Nitrosospira lacus: one gene and its partner. The protein of the gene in region 1 interacts with the protein of each later gene in a pairwise test. Links are inferred from orthologs where the notes say so. Each region holds a gene or a part of one and is shown in the gene's direction. Other genes may lie near its edges.

Region 1 (8,503 bases):
CGACCGGCACACACCCCTCATTTTCCTTGTTGCCCGCCTTGGTTTGAGCCCATGCGATATGCGGACCGGCGACGAATGCGAATAGCATGACAGCCAGGAATCCCCCTTTGTACAGGGCATGCCGGAGCGGGGCGCATTGAAAAATTGTCAAGCTGGATACTCCCTTATCGTGAATTATCGAACTCATCTCATCCGTATCCGGATTATTATAGTCGCACCAGGCTACCTTGACGGTATCACCCCACCCATTTTCTGGCGTTCCTGAACATGCGCATCCACGGCGCGTCGCCCCGCCAGCCGGGATGCCAGGAATGCTGGACGGCGCGAAACCCGCGCTCCGGGTGTGGCATGAGTATGCTGAAGCGTCCATCCGGGGTGGTCACGCCGGCCATGCCATGGGGAGAGCCGCTGGGATTGAGTGGGTAAATCTCGGTGGGCTGGCCCCGATTATCGACGAAACGCAATGCAACCAGAGATGCAATAGCTGAGACCCTGTTCGATCCGGTAAATTCAGCACGGCCCTCCCCGTGCGCAACGACAACAGGCATTCGGCTCCCGGCCATGCCGTCAAAAAAGAGCGATGGACTCTCCTGGATTTCCACCATGACGAATCGCGCCTCGAACTGCTCCGATTTATTGCGCGCAAATCGCGGCCAATGTTCGGTGCCGGGAATGATTTCATGCAGATTACTCATCATCTGGCATCCGTTGCAGACACCCAGCGCAAAGCTGTCGGTGCGCTCGAAGAACGCCTCAAATTCATCACGTGCGCGAGGATTGAACAGTATCGAGTTGGCCCAGCCTTCCCCTGCTCCCAGCACGTCGCCGTATGAAAATCCACCGCATGCGGCGAATCCCTTGTAGTCCCCGAGAGATGCACGTCCTTCGACGATATCGCTCATGTGCACGTCGGTGGCCAAAAATCCCGCCCGATCAAACGCGGCAGCCATTTCCACGTGACCGTTCACGCCTTGCTCGCGCAAAATGGCGATTCGGGGCCGGATGCCGCTATGGATGTAAGGCGCGGAAATATCATCGTCCACGTCGAAATTCAGGCGTGCATGCAGACCAGGATCGGTGATATCGAGAATGCGATCATATTCCTGCAGCGCGCATTCCGGATTGTCGCGCAGCGCCTGCATCCGATAAGTGGTCTCCGACCAGGCACGATGCAGGTCAACGCGTTTCTCGGCGAACACCGGCTTATTGTTGCGCAGGAACTGAACCTCATCCTTGTCATTGATCTCACCAATAACAAAACACGCATCGCGCAAGCCCGCTTCCGCCAGGATAGCCATCACATCACGGCGGTGTTCCGTTTTTACCTGGATTACCGCCCCCAATTCCTCATTGAACAGGACGGAGAGGATGCGCTCCATGAATCTTCCGCCCAGCGCCTCCGGGCGCAACTCATGGCCATCGACGTCGTTCGCGAGCACATCGAAACATAGCTGATCCAGGTTGATGGTTATGCCAACGTGGCTGGCGAATGCCATTTCACACAATGTTGCAAATACACCTCCATCGGAGCGGTCATGATAGGCAATTATTTTGTTCTCATGATTCATACGCTGTATCGCGGTGAAAAAGCCCCGGAGTTTCTCCGCTCCCTCCAGGCCCGCCATGTCCGGCGCGTCATCTCCCACCTGCTTGTAGACTTGTGCCAGCGCCGAACCGCCCAAGCGGTTCCTGCCGCCACCCAGATCGATCAGTACAAGTGCCGTCTCGCCACAATCCTTGCATAACTGCGGCGTGAGCGTTTTGCGCGCATCCGTTACTCTCGCAAAGGCGGAAACGATCAACGAAAGCGGCGCAGTCACCTCTTTTCTGATCCCCGCGCCGCCATGGCCGGATTCCGATTCCCATATGGTCTTCATCGACATGGAATCCTTGCCCACCGGGATGCTGATTCCCAATTGGGGGCAGAATTCCATGCCTACCGCGTGCACGGCGTCGAACAGTGCCGCATCTTCGCCTGGATGCCCCGCCGCAGCCATCCAGTTGGCGGAAAGCTTGATCTCTCCGATATGCTCAATTCTCGCGGCCGCAATGTTGGTGATGGCTTCGCCCACCGCCATGCGTGCTGAAGCGGCGGGATCTATTAGTGCCACCGGGGTGCGCTCGCCCACAGCGAAAGCTTCACCCAGGCAAGTCCGGTAACCCATCAGTGTCACCGCCACATCCGCTACTGGCACCTGCCACGGCCCCACCATTTGGTCACGCGCGGTCATACCGCCGACGGTGCGATCGCCGATGCTTATGAGAAAGGTCTTGTCCGCCACTGCGGGCAGCCGCAGCACCCGATAGGCTGCTTCCCGCAGATTCAATTCCGCCGTATCGAACGGCAACAGCGTTCTCCCGATATGCATCACATCACGGATCATTTTAGGCGGCTTGCCCAATAATACGGAGAGATCCATATCAACCGGCTGATTGCCGAATACAGGGTCGGCCACGGTGAGTTGCTGCTGCGCCGTCGCTGTGCCCACTACCGCGAACGGACAGCGTTCACGCTCACAAATTGACTGGAACAGTGCCATCGACTCCGGCCTGATTGCGAGCACATAGCGTTCTTGCGCCTCGTTGCTCCAAATTTGCATGGGCGACATCCCCGGCTCTTCCAAGGGGATATCGCGCAAATTGAAACAGCCCCCGCGTCCGGAACCATGCAACAGCTCGGGCAGCGCATTCGACAAGCCGCCGGCGCCAACATCGTGAATCGAAAGAACCGGATTAGGTTCGCCCCGTCTCTCCATCTGCCAGCAACAGTCGATGACTTCTTGCGCGCGCCGCTCCATTTCCGCATTGCCGCGCTGCACCGAATCGAAATCGAGACGCTCCGCGTTCACCCCGGTATCCATGCTGGAAGCCGCACCGCCGCCCAGACCGATCAGCATCCCGGGTCCGCCCAGTTGAATCAGCAGCGCACCGGCTGAGAACTCTTCCTTGAATGAATGGCGTTCGGCGATATGGCCTATGCCTCCAGCCAGCATGATGGGCTTGTGATAACCGCGCATTTCGCCAGCGACGAGCTCCTCGAAGGTACGGAAATACCCCGCCAGATTGGGCCGCCCGAATTCATTGTTGAACGCCGCGCCGCCAATGGGGCCCTCCAGCATGATTTGCAGGGCCGATGCAATGCGCGATGGCTTGCCGTAAGAATGCTCCTTTCCTGATCGGTGCACTTCCCAAGGCTGAATAAATCCGGGAATGTTCAGGTTGGAAACCGAGAAACCGCCAAGTCCGGCCCTGGGTTTGGCGCCCCGGCCAGTCGCCCCTTCATCGCGGATTTCCCCGCCTACCCCGGTGGCGGCGCCCGGATAAGGCGAAATCGCGGTGGGATGATTGTGCGTTTCCACTTTCATCAGGATATGCGTTGACTCCTCTCCATAACCGTAAGCGTCATCCTCGCCGGGATAAAAACGGGCGACCTTTGCTCCTTCGATAATGGAAGAATTATCCGCATAAGCCACCACGGTGCCTTGCGGATTCTGCTGGTGAGTATTGCGTATCATCGAGAACAGCGACTTCGCCCGCGGCTCGCCGTCTATCACCCAGTCAGCGTTGAAAATCTTGTGGCGGCAATGCTCGGAATTGGCCTGGGCAAACATCATCAATTCCACATCGGTAGGATTGCGTCCGATCCGGGTGAAGTAGGCCGCAAAATAGTCGATTTCGTCCTGCGACAATGCAAGTCCCATCGCGCTATTGGCACTCTGCAATGCATCGCTTCCGCCTGTCCGCACATCCACGGTGGTGAATGGCGCGGGCTCAAAATGTCTGAACAATTTCTCCGCATCATCGAATGAGCCGAATACCGCTTCGGTCATGCGGTCATGTATCAGCGCAAGCAGCGCAATCCTGCCATCGGTGGAAAGTCCGGGGGTGGGCGTGCCTCCCGTCTGAATATAAAATGCCACGCCGCGTTCCAGCCGCTCCACCGCTTCGAGTCCGCAATGACGGGCAATATCGGTGGCTTTGGATGACCATGGAGATATGGTACCGGGCCGGGGCAGGACCAAGAGCAACTCACCCGGGGCATGACGGGCCTGCCGTTCGATATCGCTCCTCAGAAAGATTTCTTCCGGCGCAGACTTGAGCAGCCTTTCAAGAACGGCGCTTTCAGCCGGCCCAAGATCGCGCTTGAGCGCGCAAAAATGCCAATATTCCGCGTAAATGTGGGAAACTTGCGGAGCGGCAATCTTGAGTGCGCTCGCCAATTTTTCCAGGCGGAATGGAGAAAGCGCGCTGCCACCACGAAGTCGAAGCATCCGGCGAAATGGGTCAAGAGGTTGAAAATGCAATTTTACACGAGAAGACAAGCTGGCCGCAGCCTGATAAGCGTTTGATAAACGATAATATGCGTAATTACTCCACCGCTATTTATACCACTGCCGAGATCCGCGAAATCGAGCAACTCGCGGCTGCATTGCCTGACCCCCCCGCCTTGATGGAAAAAGCCGGTCTTGCCGCAGCTGAAGAAGCGCGGGACAGGTTGCTGATCCACGGGCGGATCCGGGTGCTGGTACTCGCAGGTCCGGGTAATAATGGTGGCGATGCTTTCGCAGTGGCACGCCATCTGCAAGCGTGGTGGTTCAAAGTAACGCTTGTGTTCACCGGCGAACGCTCAACCTTGTCCAGCGATGCGCGGCACATGCTGGACGCATGGCTTGCTGCGGGGGGCAAAATATATGCCGAAATCCCGAAAAATGAAAAATGGGATGCGGTGATAGACGGATTATTTGGCATTGGTCTCGATCGCCACGAGGGTCGAGAACTCGAGGGTAGATACCTGGCTCTGGTCAACGCCGTCAACCGCATGAACCTGCCAGTGCTTGCCATCGATATTCCCAGCGGCTTGGGCAGCGACAGCGGCCGGGTTCGTGGCGCAGCGATCCGGGCAGTCATGACGGTCACGTTCATTGGCCTCAAACCCGGCCTCATGACTCATCAGGGTCCCGAATATTGCGGGGAAATTTGCCTGCACGATCTCGACCTCAATACGCTTTCGCTGAAAGAACCCGGCTCATGGATGATGGATCAGATTTTGGCTCAAAAGTTATTGCCGCCACCCCGCCTCGCCAGCAGCCACAAGGGCACGTATGGCAGCGTCGGCATAATTGGCGGCTCAACAGGGATGATGGGTGCGGCACTTCTGGCGGGCGCAGCGGCATTGAAATCGGGCGCGGGGCGCGTCTATCTCGGTTTGATTGCCGGCAAGGCGCTTGAGGTGGACACTGCGCAGCCTGAGCTGATGCTGCGCCCCGTGCATGAAATGTTCAAGCTCGATCAGCTGAGCTGCCTTGTTGTCGGCCCAGGGCTGGGAATGAAAGCCGATGCGCGTTTCTGGCTGAGTTCCGCGCTGGAATCCACTCTGCCCCTGGTGCTGGATGCCGACGCGCTGAATCTCATCGCCGCCCATTCCAGCATTGCCAATCTGTTACGGGAGCGCAAGGGTCCGTCCATCCTCACACCACATCCCGCCGAAGCCGCACGTCTTCTGAACACGGACACCCCGACGATTCAAAATGACCGCATGGCCGCTGCGGCGGATCTGGCGAAGCGCTTCAATTGCCGCGCGGTATTGAAAGGCGGGGGCAGCATTTGCGCTGTGTCCGGCGGCAAACGCTATATCAATACCAGCGGCAATCCTGGCTTAAGCAGCGCGGGAACGGGCGATGTATTGTCCGGCATCACGGGCGCTTTGCTGGCGCAGGGATTAAGTTCGGACAATGCACTCTTGCTGGCGGTTTATCTGCACGGAGCCGCGGCGGATATGCTGCTCAAACAACAGGGCGGGCCGGTGGGAATGACCGCCTCGGAAATCCCGAATGCTGCACGCTACCTGTTGAATCAGTGGATCCACAATTCCTGATGGCCAGCGGAAAGAAGTTGGATATTGCGCTGCCGCCAGCACAAAAAAAGGCACGCGCTCATTATTCGCGGGTCTTGGACGAATTATAAAAAAGGCACTTTGTCACGGCAAGATGCCTTCAGGGCAAAGCGGACGCTCCGTTTTGGTCAAACAGCTTTACAAGCCCGGCCTAAATTTCCTCCCCGGGTTGAGCATCCTGCTCTTGCAGTGTTCCCCTCATGAGATCAGGTTCTCCGCAAAGCCGCAAGATTTCCGCACGAGCGGAGTCCCTCAAATGAATGGCGGCAGCCCAATCCTTGGTATCCGGCAAGATAGGCTTGCTGATCGTGATGGTAATAATCCCGCGGCGAGGCAACCAATGTCCGGCGCGAAGGATGGAGCGAGTACCACGAATGGTTACGGGCACTATCGGCACTCCCGCTTCGGCAGCCACCATAAATGCACCCATCCGGAAAGGCAGCAAGCCGGGCATGCGGGTGAATGTGCCCTCGGGAAAAAATATCGGACGGCTACCAGACCGCAATGAGCGGGACACCTGCTTTAATTCCTCCACACCGCGTTCCGGATCGAAGCGATCGACGAAATTCGACCCGATATGCCGTAGATATACGCGCGAAACAATACTGTCCAGCAGCTCCCGTTTGGCTACAAAACTGAAATGCTCCTTGGCATGGAATCCGCCCGGCAGGGCTGCTACCAGCATGATTCCGTCGAGATAGCTGGCATGGTTTGCCACCAGCACAAACGGCGCCTTGCAGGGCAGATTTTCCAACCCGCGAACCACTAATGGCGTTCCCGACAAACGTGCAAGGAGGCGTGCGCTTCCCCTGCTTAATGCCCACCCCCAGGCGGGGCGGGGTAGCAATGCGGTTGCCAGCCAGGTCACGGGTGCCAGCAGGCAGAACAGGACCCATACATATGCAGCATATAAAATGCCGGATGCCACCCTGCTGCCGCGGCGCAACTGAGGCAGCGCACCGGCCCACGCCAGCCGCACCACCTGCCACCATACCGGGCGCGGGGGGGGCGCCCCCTTTTCATACAACTCACGGCAGGCTGCCCGGCGGATCTTGCCGCTCGAGGTTTTGAGCACGCTATGGACAGGCGCCAGCACAATATCGTCTGCCGGCATTCCCAGCATATCCAGAGTCAGGGCGTTGATCTGACCGCGCAACTCCTCCTGCTTTCCGGAATCGATATCGCGCATCTCGGCCAGCACCACCAGTCGCTCTGTACCGGAAGCCGGGTCCGGGCTGCCAAAAACCGCGACGCACCCCTTACGAATGCCGGAGATATTACCGACCGCCTCTTCCAGCTCATGGGGGTGGATATTGCGCCCGGCACGAATGATAATGTCCTTTGCACGTCCGGTCAGATAAATATCACCTGCAGCAAGGTAAGCAAAATCGCCGGAATCCAGCCACCCTTCGCGAAACAACAGGCGATTCTGCTCCGGGTTGCGGAAGTAACCACTGGTAGCGGACGGTCCTTTGAATTTCAGGTATCCTTCCACCCGCTCCCCCACTTCATTGCCTGTGGCATCAACAATTTTGATTTGGTGGCCCGGAAGCGGCCGGCCACAGGCCACAAAGCGCAATACCTCCGCATTTTCGCCTCCCGCTGGATCCGCCCGACCGGAACGTGTGAATTCTTCCCGCTTGATACAGTCGATCAACGGCCCGCGGCCCGGCGGCGGAAAGGCGAGCCCAACCGAGCATTCTGCCAACCCGTATACCGGCGCCATCGCTTCCGGCCGCAGCCCGTAGCGGGCAAAGCGCTGCGTGAAATTGACGACAGTCGCGGGACTCACCGGCTCGGCACCGTTAAAAGCCATACGCCAGCTCGACAGATCCAATCCATCGATAACATCGTCCGGGATCTTGTGCAGGCACAACTCATAGCCAAAGTTGGGAGATGCCGAAAGGGTGCCGCGGTGCTGATGGATCGCCCACAGCCAGCGTTCCGGCCGCGCCAGAAAGGTGATGGGTGACATCACCACCAGCGGACACGCGTAGTACAGGCTGCCCAGCCAGGCCCCGATCAAGCCCATGTCATGATAGAGCGGCAGCCAGCTGACAAACACGTCCGTGGAAGTGACCCCCGCCGCCTGTCCCATCGCGCGGATATTGGTGAGTAAATTGGCATGAGTCAAGGCAACGCCCTTCGGATTGGCGGTACTCCCGGAGGTGTACTGCAACAGCGCGATATTATCGGCCTGGACGGGATACTCCGCCGCCTGTCCGGAAACGGACAACTCCGCCGCAGTCGTAATTGCGCGCAGTGTCTCCACCTGAGCCCGGAGCAGTCGAGCCACCGGTTTCGCCTCGGGCACCGTAATCAGGATCGTGGCGAGCGCATTGGACAGAATGCCCGCATGCCGGCGCAGATGATCCTCGATCTGTGAGACGCGAACGGGGGGATAAATTGGCACAGGAACCCCGCCCGCGAGCAGTGTCCCAAAGAAGCAGCAGAAGTAGTCATGGCTGGTCGGCAGCATGATCGCCACGGACTGTCCGGGCTGCAACCCGAATTCCACCAGTCCCGCCGCTATTTTCATGGCGCCTTGCTGCAATGCGACGTAGGAGATGACGTCTTCCCTGCCCGCTTCATCCAGCAACGTGATATGCG
Region 2 (8,443 bases), 1.5 Mb from region 1 along the record:
GAGGGAAGCGCCGCTTGTTCACCGGGTTCCATTTTTCAATGTCAGCTCCTTGCTGAAGCGCACGCAGGGGTTCATCGCTGCGCCGGGCGAAGCGGCGTATAACGACCAGACGCGATATCTCACCGGTATGCCGCCGCGGTACTTTACTCATGTCAATAAGGGCAGGATCAAGCCGGGTGTGCTGTTCGGTTGGAAGCAGTTTCTTCGGGTCCAGTTGATCGGGAAGTATCAGGCGCGCGGTTCCGACAAATTCGCCAGACGGACGATGCCGTAGAAGTATATGGGATGAATGACGGTCGTAGTCGTCACTTTCCATCTCTGTGGGATACTTCGATGCTTCGAACCCCGGGGCGCGCTGCTCGATGCAATACACCTGGTAGCGCAGCTGAAATGCGCGACGCAACAATTCCGGAGAGGATGCGTCAATCACTTCAAAGTATTCGTTAAAAGCGGCAACGATATCATTCATTGGAGAAACTCCAGTAGTTGTGAGAGTAATCTGCTGGCTTGAATATCACTCTTGCATCGCTTCCGTGGAGAGATTTGCCCACCGTGTCAACAGAAATCGGGATTCACGGTGAGGTTGGGTCGCAAGCCAGGAACCCCTTCCCTTGTATTACGGCGCTGTTCACATAAAATGGAATTGAATCCATTTTTTTGCTTTCTACACGGCACATCATACGAAGTTAATCCCTGTGCCATTATGACGAATAAGGGGGTAATGACCTGCATCCAAAACGTTATGAGACAACGGATTGAAAACTGTGGATAGCTGTAAGATTTTACAGCTGGAAAATACCAAAATCGGCGGCATCCGGTAACCGTGGCTAATTCACGCGAAAACGGGTGTCATTTCAGCTGTGGAAATTACGCAAAACGTTACGAGGTTGATTATATTCCGCCGCTGTCCATCGGGGCCTGCCATTCGTTATCAGCGGCACAGCCTTGAGGTTGCTCAACCTTTTCTTCGATACCGTGTACAGCCTGCTATAATTCCGAAGCCAAACGGTATGGTATCCACCTGAACCACGGAACAACCGTGCAGTTTCCGCACATACGATACCCTTGCGCTTTAACGGGAAGCGTGTTTATATCATGGTGCCCAGAAGAGGACTCGAACCTCCACAGTGTTGCCACCGCTAGGACCTGAACCTAGTGCGTCTACCAATTCCGCCATCTGGGCAATGCCTGCTTTCTGTCTCGATAGGGGACAGAGGCGCGGGATAGAGGCGCCAATTCTATAGGAAATCATTGCTTTGTCAATCAAGAAGAAACGCGACCTCCGCAGTCTGGATCCTCATCTTGAACGTGAGAAACAACGTTACGGCCACGCGCTGCCAAGCAGGGAGTTCATGCTGCAAATCCTGGAAGAGCAAGGTGTGCCCGTGAATGAAACAGCGTTGCAGGGCCTGCTTGAAATCACCCAAGAAGAAAATGAAATTTTCAGCCGCCGTATTTCCGCAATGGTGCGCGAAGGTCAAATCATGCGTAACCGCAAGGGCGATATCTGCGTGGTGGAGAAGCTCGATCTTATCAAGGGAAGGATACAGGGGCATCCGGATGGGTTCGGATTCCTGGTGCCCGACGATGGCAGTCCGGATTTGTTTTTGAGTGCCAAGGAAATGCACAAGGCGCTGCATGGCGACCGGGTGATGGTGCGCGAGATTGGCGTGGATCGGCGCGGGCGCAGGGAAGGGGCCATTGTGGAAGTACTTGAGCGCGCCGTCACGCAGCTCGTGGGAAGGTTGCACGCCGATCATGGAATACTGTTTGTAGAGGCGGAGAACAGGCGCATCAGCCAGGACATCCTGATACCGAGGGAAGAATCCATGGATGCCGGGGCTGGCCAGGTAGTGATGGTGGAGATCATCCAGCAGCCGAGCAAGCATGCGCAACCCATTGGCCGCATCGTCGAGATTCTGGGTGAGTACACCGCGCCGGGAATGGAAATTGAAATTGCCCTGCGCAAGCATGACCTGCCTTATCTGTTTCCACCGGATGTGGAAAAGCTTTCCAGCAGATTTCCGGAGAAGGTGCTAACAGAAGAGTTGGGGGAACGAGAGGATATCCGTCACCTGCCGCTGGTGACCATAGACGGCGAAACGGCGCGGGATTTTGATGACGCGGTGTATTGTGAGCGTGAAGGGAAGGGTTTCAAGTTATATGTTGCCATCGCCGATGTCAGTCACTACGTGCGTCCACATGATGCACTGGATCGGGAAGCGCTTAACCGCGGTAACTCGGTTTATTTTCCGAGACGTGTGATCCCGATGCTGCCGGAAGTCCTTTCCAATGGTTTATGCTCGCTCAACCCGCAAGTGGAACGCTTATGCATGGTGTGCGAGATGTCGCTGGATGCCGCGGGCGATTTTGGCGGCTACCGGTTTTATCCTGCGGTAATGTATTCCCACGCCCGGTTGACCTATACCAAGGTAGCAGGGATGCTGGACAATCCCAAGGGGGAGGACTCAAAGCAATATCAAGAGCTTTTGCCGCATATTCAGCTGCTCTACAAATTGTTCAAGGTTCTGCTGAAAGCAAGGAAGAAACGCGGAGCGATCGATTTCGAAACCATTGAAACGCAGATGATATTCAACGCTCAAGGCAAAATTGAGCGTATCCTCCCGATAAAGCGGAATGATGCCCACCGCTTGATCGAAGAATGCATGCTGGCGGCCAACGTATGCGCATCGGATTTTCTGCAAAAGCACAAACAACCCACGGTTTATCGTATCCATGAGGGCCCTACGCCGGAAAAGCTCGTTGCCCTGCGTGATTTCCTCAAGGAATTCGGCGTCCAGCTGAGTGGCGGCGATGCGCCCAGTGCCAAGGACTACGCCAGGACGCTGACCAGGATAAAGGATAGGCCTGACGCGCAACTGTTGCAGACCGTCATGTTGCGATCCTTGCGTCAGGCGGTCTACAGTCCCGATAACGTGGGTCATTTCGGACTTGCTTACGAGTCGTATACCCATTTCACATCCCCCATCAGGCGTTACCCCGATTTGCTGGTGCATCGTGCCATCAAGGCGGTGCTGAGCGGGACCGTGTACTCTCCTGGCGACTGGCACGAACTGGGCATGCACTGCTCCCAGACGGAGCGCCGCGCGGATGACGCAACGCGCGATGTGGAGACATGGCTCAAGTGCTATTACATGCAGGACAGAATCGGCGAATGTTTCGAGGGGGTCATCAGCGGTGTAACGGGTTTCGGCCTGTTTGTGGCGCTGGACGGTATTTATGTGGAAGGGCTGGTGCATATTTCCGAGTTGCCCAGCGATTATTTTCATTTTGACGCCGCCAAGCACATGTTGCTGGGTGAGCGCAGCGGTAAGCGCTACCGTCTTGGTGACCGGCTCAGGATCAGGCTTGTGCGGGTGGATCTGGAGTCAAGCAAAATCGATTTTGTACTGGCTGGAGAGGGTGCCAGGGATTCCAGCTAAATCCGTCAGGCCATCCTCCTCGTCCCACCTGAAATACGTATTGAGAGAATGTCTAATCTCCGTCTTATATTCGGTTTCCACGCCGTTACCAGCCGTTTGCGGCAGAATCCCGGCAGCATCCGGGAAATTTTTCTTGATTCTGCCCGCCGCGACCAGCGTGCACGTGATTTGGCAAAGTTTGCCGAGGTTCAGAATATTCGACTGATCTCCTGCGATCAGACAAGACTTGCGGCGATGGCAGGCAATGCCCGCCATCAGGGCGTGGCGGCAAATATCGATGCGTCCCGCAGCCATGTGGACATCGAAGATGTGCTCGACACGCTTGTGGAGCCGGCATTGCTTTTAGTATTGGATGGTATCCACGATCCGCATAATCTGGGTGCTTGCCTGCGAGTAGCGGACGCTTTTGGCGTTCACGCTGTCATTGCGCCAAAAGATCGGGCCGTTGGGCTCACCGCCACCGTGCACAAAGTAGCGAGTGGCGCTGCCGACGCTGTACCGTACGTTTCCGTAACCAATCTGGCTCGTACCCTGCGAGAATTGAAGCAGCGCGGTATAACCCTGGTTGGAGCCGCCGCCGACGCGGACAGCGATCTTAATTCCGCCAGATTGGATGGGCCCATTGCCTGGGTGCTGGGTGCGGAGGGGAAAGGCATGCGCCGGCTTACGCGCGAAACCTGTGACCAGCTTGTTTCCATTCCCATGCTGGGCAGCGTGGAAAGCCTGAACGTTTCCGTCAGCGCTGGCATATGCTTGTTTGAGACCCGTCGGCAGCGGGCAGAACATTAGACAGGAAAGGAAATTCTTGAATAAATCTCCGTGAAACGCCTGCCGCCGGGCGGGGCCATATTTTGCACCCTTTTTCGGCCGATAGAACTATCGGTCTTCAGCAGCCGTCAAAAGCGGCGCTCATCGGAATTGCTTTTTTGCTTCGATCCCGTGCCCGCAGGCTGCTGACGTTGAGAGCATCGGGGAAAGAAACAGAATTTAAAACCCCGATTAATTTCCGTCCGCGCTACTCTTATTTCAATATATTGTTTCGAATACCTTTACTGATTGATATTTTTGTTCTGGTTCAGTATAGTACCGACCTCTTAACCTTGCCCCACCGGGTTCGCATCTCGGGGGGCTCTACCCATAAGGAGACTGCATGCGACATTATGAGATCATTTTCATTGTCCACCCCGACCAGAGCGAGCAAGTCCCCGCAATGATCGAGCGGTATCGCGGCATAGTAACCGCAAAAAACGGCCGGATTCATCGCCTTGAAGACTGGGGACGCCGTCAGCTTGCCTATTTGATTCAGAAAGTCCACAAGGCGCACTATGTCCTGATGAATATTGAATGTGATCAGGAAACCCGTGACGAACTGGACCATGCGTTCAAGTTCAACGACGCGATACTACGCCATCTAACCATTAAAATGGATGGGCCGGTGACTGCGGCTTCGCCGATGATGCGCGAGGAAAAAGCAAAGCCGGCAACGCCTGCGGCGGATGAACTCAGGGAAACCACTCTGGTGGCATGAGGTTTGGATAAGCTGATTTGAATTGCAACCAGACCGTAATTTGCGGCAGGATTATCAAAATAGGCGATCTGCGTTATACGCCAGCGGGTGTGCCAGTGGCAGAATTCAGAATCAGCCATATTTCGCGTCAAATCGAAGCGGGCACGCCGCGCCAGGTAGAATGCGAAATTTCTGCGGTTGCATTGGCACAAATGGCTGAAACCATTTCCAGTATGGCACTGGGTACCAAGGTGAAGTCAACCGGTTTTTTGGCTAAAAAGAGCCGGATGAGTTTGCAGTTGGTGTTGCATATAAACAATATAGATCTCATTTAGAGAAACAGGAAAAAGAATTATGGCTCGTTTTACTACACGACGAAAAGATAGCAAGGATAAGGAAAAGGATAAGAAGGCCAATCGTCCCTTGTTCAAGCGCAGGAAGTTCTGCCGTTTCACCGCGGAAGGTATTCAGACGGTGGACTATAAGGATATCGAGATATTGAAAGATTTCATCAATGAAAATGGCAGAATCATTCCCGCCCGCATTACCGGCACTAAATCGCGTTACCAGCGCCAGTTGGGTATTGCCATTGAGCGTGCACGCTTTCTCGCACTGCTTCCTTACACTGATTTGCATTGAGGGACGACAATATGCAGATCATACTGATGGAAAAAGTTGTCAACCTCGGCCAGCTGGGTGATGTTGTCAAGGTAAAGAATGGCTATGCGCGAAATTTTCTGATCCCGCAAGGTAAGGCAAAGCGGGCGACGCCAGCCGCCATTGCGGAGTTCGATGCAAAACGTGCCGAACTGGAAAAAACGCAGGCGGAAGTTCTGGCCGATGCCCAGGCCCGTGCGGCAAAACTGGACGGATTGATGGTGCAAATCACTCAGAAAGCCGGAGTGGATGGCAAGCTGTTCGGTTCGGTCACCAACGCAGATATCGAGGAAGCGCTCAAGGCTCAGGGTTTTGAGGTTGAACGGTCCATGATACGCATGCCGCAAGGATCATTAAAGCAGGTAGGTGACCATCCGTTGACTATTGCGTTGCACAGCGATGTATTGGCGCATATCGTCGTATCAGTCCTCGGTGAAGCCACTTCCTGAGTGCAAGCAGGCTTTTATCGGGGCAAATAAAAAGGGCTGCTAGCAGCCCTTTTTACATGCCGCCGATGCCCGGCCCGGCCTTCAAAGCCGTCAAAATCTGTCCTCGCCCGGTCATTTTCTGCTTCATTCCTCAAGTCCGGCAGGCTCCTAGTGGTAGAATCTTTCCAATACCTGTAACGTCATCCGGATTCCATGGCTCAATTCCTCGCCACAGCCACCAACGATCAGTCGCTCGAAACCTACAAAATGCCCCCGCATTCGGTCGAGGCGGAACAGTCCGTGCTGGGTGGACTGATGCTGGACAATCATGCCTGGGACAAAGTGGCTGACGTCATCACCGAGGATGATTTTTACCGGCAGGATCATCGCCTTATTTACCGGCATATTTGCAAGCTGGTCGAGCACAGCAAACCGGCGGACGTAGTGACCGTGGCAGAGTCGCTTGAAATGTCGGCGGAACTGCAAAATGTGGGCGGATTAGCCTATGTTGGCGTGATGGTTCAAAATACGCCGTCCGCAGCCAATATTCGCCGCTATGCGGAAATCGTGCGGGAGCGGGCGGTAATGCGCAAGCTGGCCCAGGTTGGATCGGCGATTGCCGAATCCTCCTACAATCCCGCCGGGCGGTCCGCCGCGGATTTGCTGGATGAAGCGGAAGCCAGGGTGTTTGAAATAGCCGAGGCGGGGGCGCGGGGAAAGCAAGGCTTTGTCGATATCCAGCCGCTCCTGAAGCAGGTTGTGGAGCGTATCGAGACGCTCTACAATCAGGACAACCCCAGTGATGTGACGGGCGTTGCGACCGGTTTTCATGACCTCGATCAGAAAACCTCGGGTTTCCAGCCTGGTGACCTGATCATTGTTGCGGGCAGGCCCTCCATGGGTAAAACCGCATTCTCCCTCAATATAGCTGAACATGTGGCGCTGGAGCTGGGAAAGCCGGTGGCGGTATTCAGCATGGAAATGGGGGGAGCACAGCTCGCGATGCGGATGCTGGGTTCCGTGGGGCGCCTGGATCAGCACAAGGTACGCACCGGCCGCTTGCAGGACGAGGATTGGTCCAAGCTGACCCATGCCTTGGGCAAGCTGAGTGACGCCCCCCTGTTTATCGATGAAAGTGCTGCCCTGAACGCATTGGAACTCAGGGCGCGGGCGCGGCGGCTTTATCGTCAGCATGGTGAGCTGGGGCTGATTGTGGTGGATTATTTGCAGCTGATGTCCGCCAGCGGCCAAGGTGAGAATCGTGCCACCGAGATTTCAGAAATCTCCCGTTCTCTGAAAGCGCTGGCAAAAGAACTGCAGGTACCCGTCGTTGCGTTATCGCAATTGAATCGCAGCCTGGAGCAACGTCCGAACAAGCGTCCGGTCATGTCGGATTTGCGCGAGTCGGGCGCCATCGAGCAGGATGCGGATTTGATTCTGTTTATTTACCGTGATGAAGTCTACAACCCGGACACGCAGGACAAGGGAATCGCCGAAATCATTATCGGCAAACAGCGCAACGGCCCCATAGGTAAAGTTGATCTCACTTTCCTCGGTGAATACACCCGGTTTGAGAGTTACGCCAAATCCGGGCATTATTAACCATCCAATTCACGACCTCAATGCGCGAATTACCTGCCTGCCGTGCTCCGTAACTTCTGAAAACAGTTGCTTGCCATCAATCCTGAATCCAGCAGTTGGCTATACCGTCCTATAATACTTCCGCCGCATAATCCGCCAACCTTGAACGCTCTCCACGTTGCAAGGTTACATGTCCGTTGTGATCCCATCCTTTGAATCGATCGACCACGTAGGTCAGTCCAGAGCTTCCCTCGGACAAGTAAGGCGTATCTATTTGCGCGATGTTGCCCAGACAGACTACCTTGGTGGCGGGGCCGGCCCGAGTAATCAAGGTTTTCATCTGCTTGGGCGTGAGATTCTGCGCTTCATCGATGATCAGAAATTTGTTGATGAAAGTGCGGCCACGCATGAAATTGAGCGATTTTATCTTGATACGCGAGCGAATCAGGTCGCGTGTGGCGGCGCGCCCCCATTCTCCGGCATCGTTGTCGGTTTTGTTGAGCACATCCAGATTGTCTTCCAGCGCGCCCATCCACGGCGTCATTTTTTCTTCTTCGGTACCCGGTAGAAAGCCGATGTCCTCGCCCACCGGCACGGTGACACGGGTCATGATGATTTCAGAATAAACCTTGTACTCAAGCGTCTGCATCAAACCGGCGGCCAGCGTCAGCAAGGTTTTACCCGTGCCGGCCTGTCCCAATAGCGTGACAAAATCCACTTCCGGGTTCATCAGCAGATTGAGCGCAAAATTCTGCTCGCGGTTGCGTGCCGTGATGCCCCAGATATTGTTTTTCTGGTGCGTGTAATCCTTGAGCGTCTGCAGAACC

The links.
Region 2: the proteins of EBAPG3_RS00290 (region 1) and rlmB interact in binary tests that used the Escherichia coli proteins (3 or more experiments, as listed by UniProt). The link is inferred for Nitrosospira lacus from one-to-one orthologs.

What each region holds. Positions count from the first base shown.
Region 1 is NZ_CP021106.3:66,620-75,122, forward strand. What follows is about bases 3,732-6,617. They hold EBAPG3_RS00290 (bifunctional ADP-dependent NAD(P)H-hydrate dehydratase/NAD(P)H-hydrate epimerase), read left to right. Parts: upstream 3,732-4,360; coding sequence 4,361-5,875; downstream 5,876-6,617. Other genes in these bases: purL (phosphoribosylformylglycinamidine synthase), read right to left, coding at 3,732-4,271; EBAPG3_RS00295 (AMP-binding protein), read right to left, coding at 6,045-6,617. In the rest of the region: EBAPG3_RS00280 (ChaN family lipoprotein), read right to left, coding at 1-151; more of purL, read right to left, coding at 237-3,731; more of EBAPG3_RS00295, read right to left, coding at 6,618-8,503. UniProt on the Escherichia coli protein: Bifunctional enzyme that catalyzes the epimerization of the S- and R-forms of NAD(P)HX and the dehydration of the S-form of NAD(P)HX at the expense of ADP, which is converted to AMP.
Region 2 is NZ_CP021106.3:1,573,426-1,581,868, forward strand. Bases 2,536-5,361 are described here. They hold rlmB (23S rRNA (guanosine(2251)-2'-O)-methyltransferase RlmB), read left to right. Parts: upstream 2,536-3,491; coding sequence 3,492-4,232; downstream 4,233-5,361. Other genes in these bases: rnr (ribonuclease R), read left to right, coding at 2,536-3,443; rpsF (30S ribosomal protein S6), read left to right, coding at 4,594-4,971; priB (primosomal replication protein N), read left to right, coding at 4,989-5,285; rpsR (30S ribosomal protein S18), read left to right, coding at 5,305-5,361. Outside these bases: EBAPG3_RS06980 (PEP-CTERM/exosortase system-associated acyltransferase), read right to left, coding at 1-469; more of rnr, read left to right, coding at 1,257-2,535; more of rpsR, read left to right, coding at 5,362-5,589; rplI (50S ribosomal protein L9), read left to right, coding at 5,601-6,056; dnaB (replicative DNA helicase), read left to right, coding at 6,249-7,637; EBAPG3_RS07025 (PhoH family protein), read right to left, coding at 7,747-8,443. UniProt on the Escherichia coli protein: Specifically methylates the ribose of guanosine 2251 in 23S rRNA.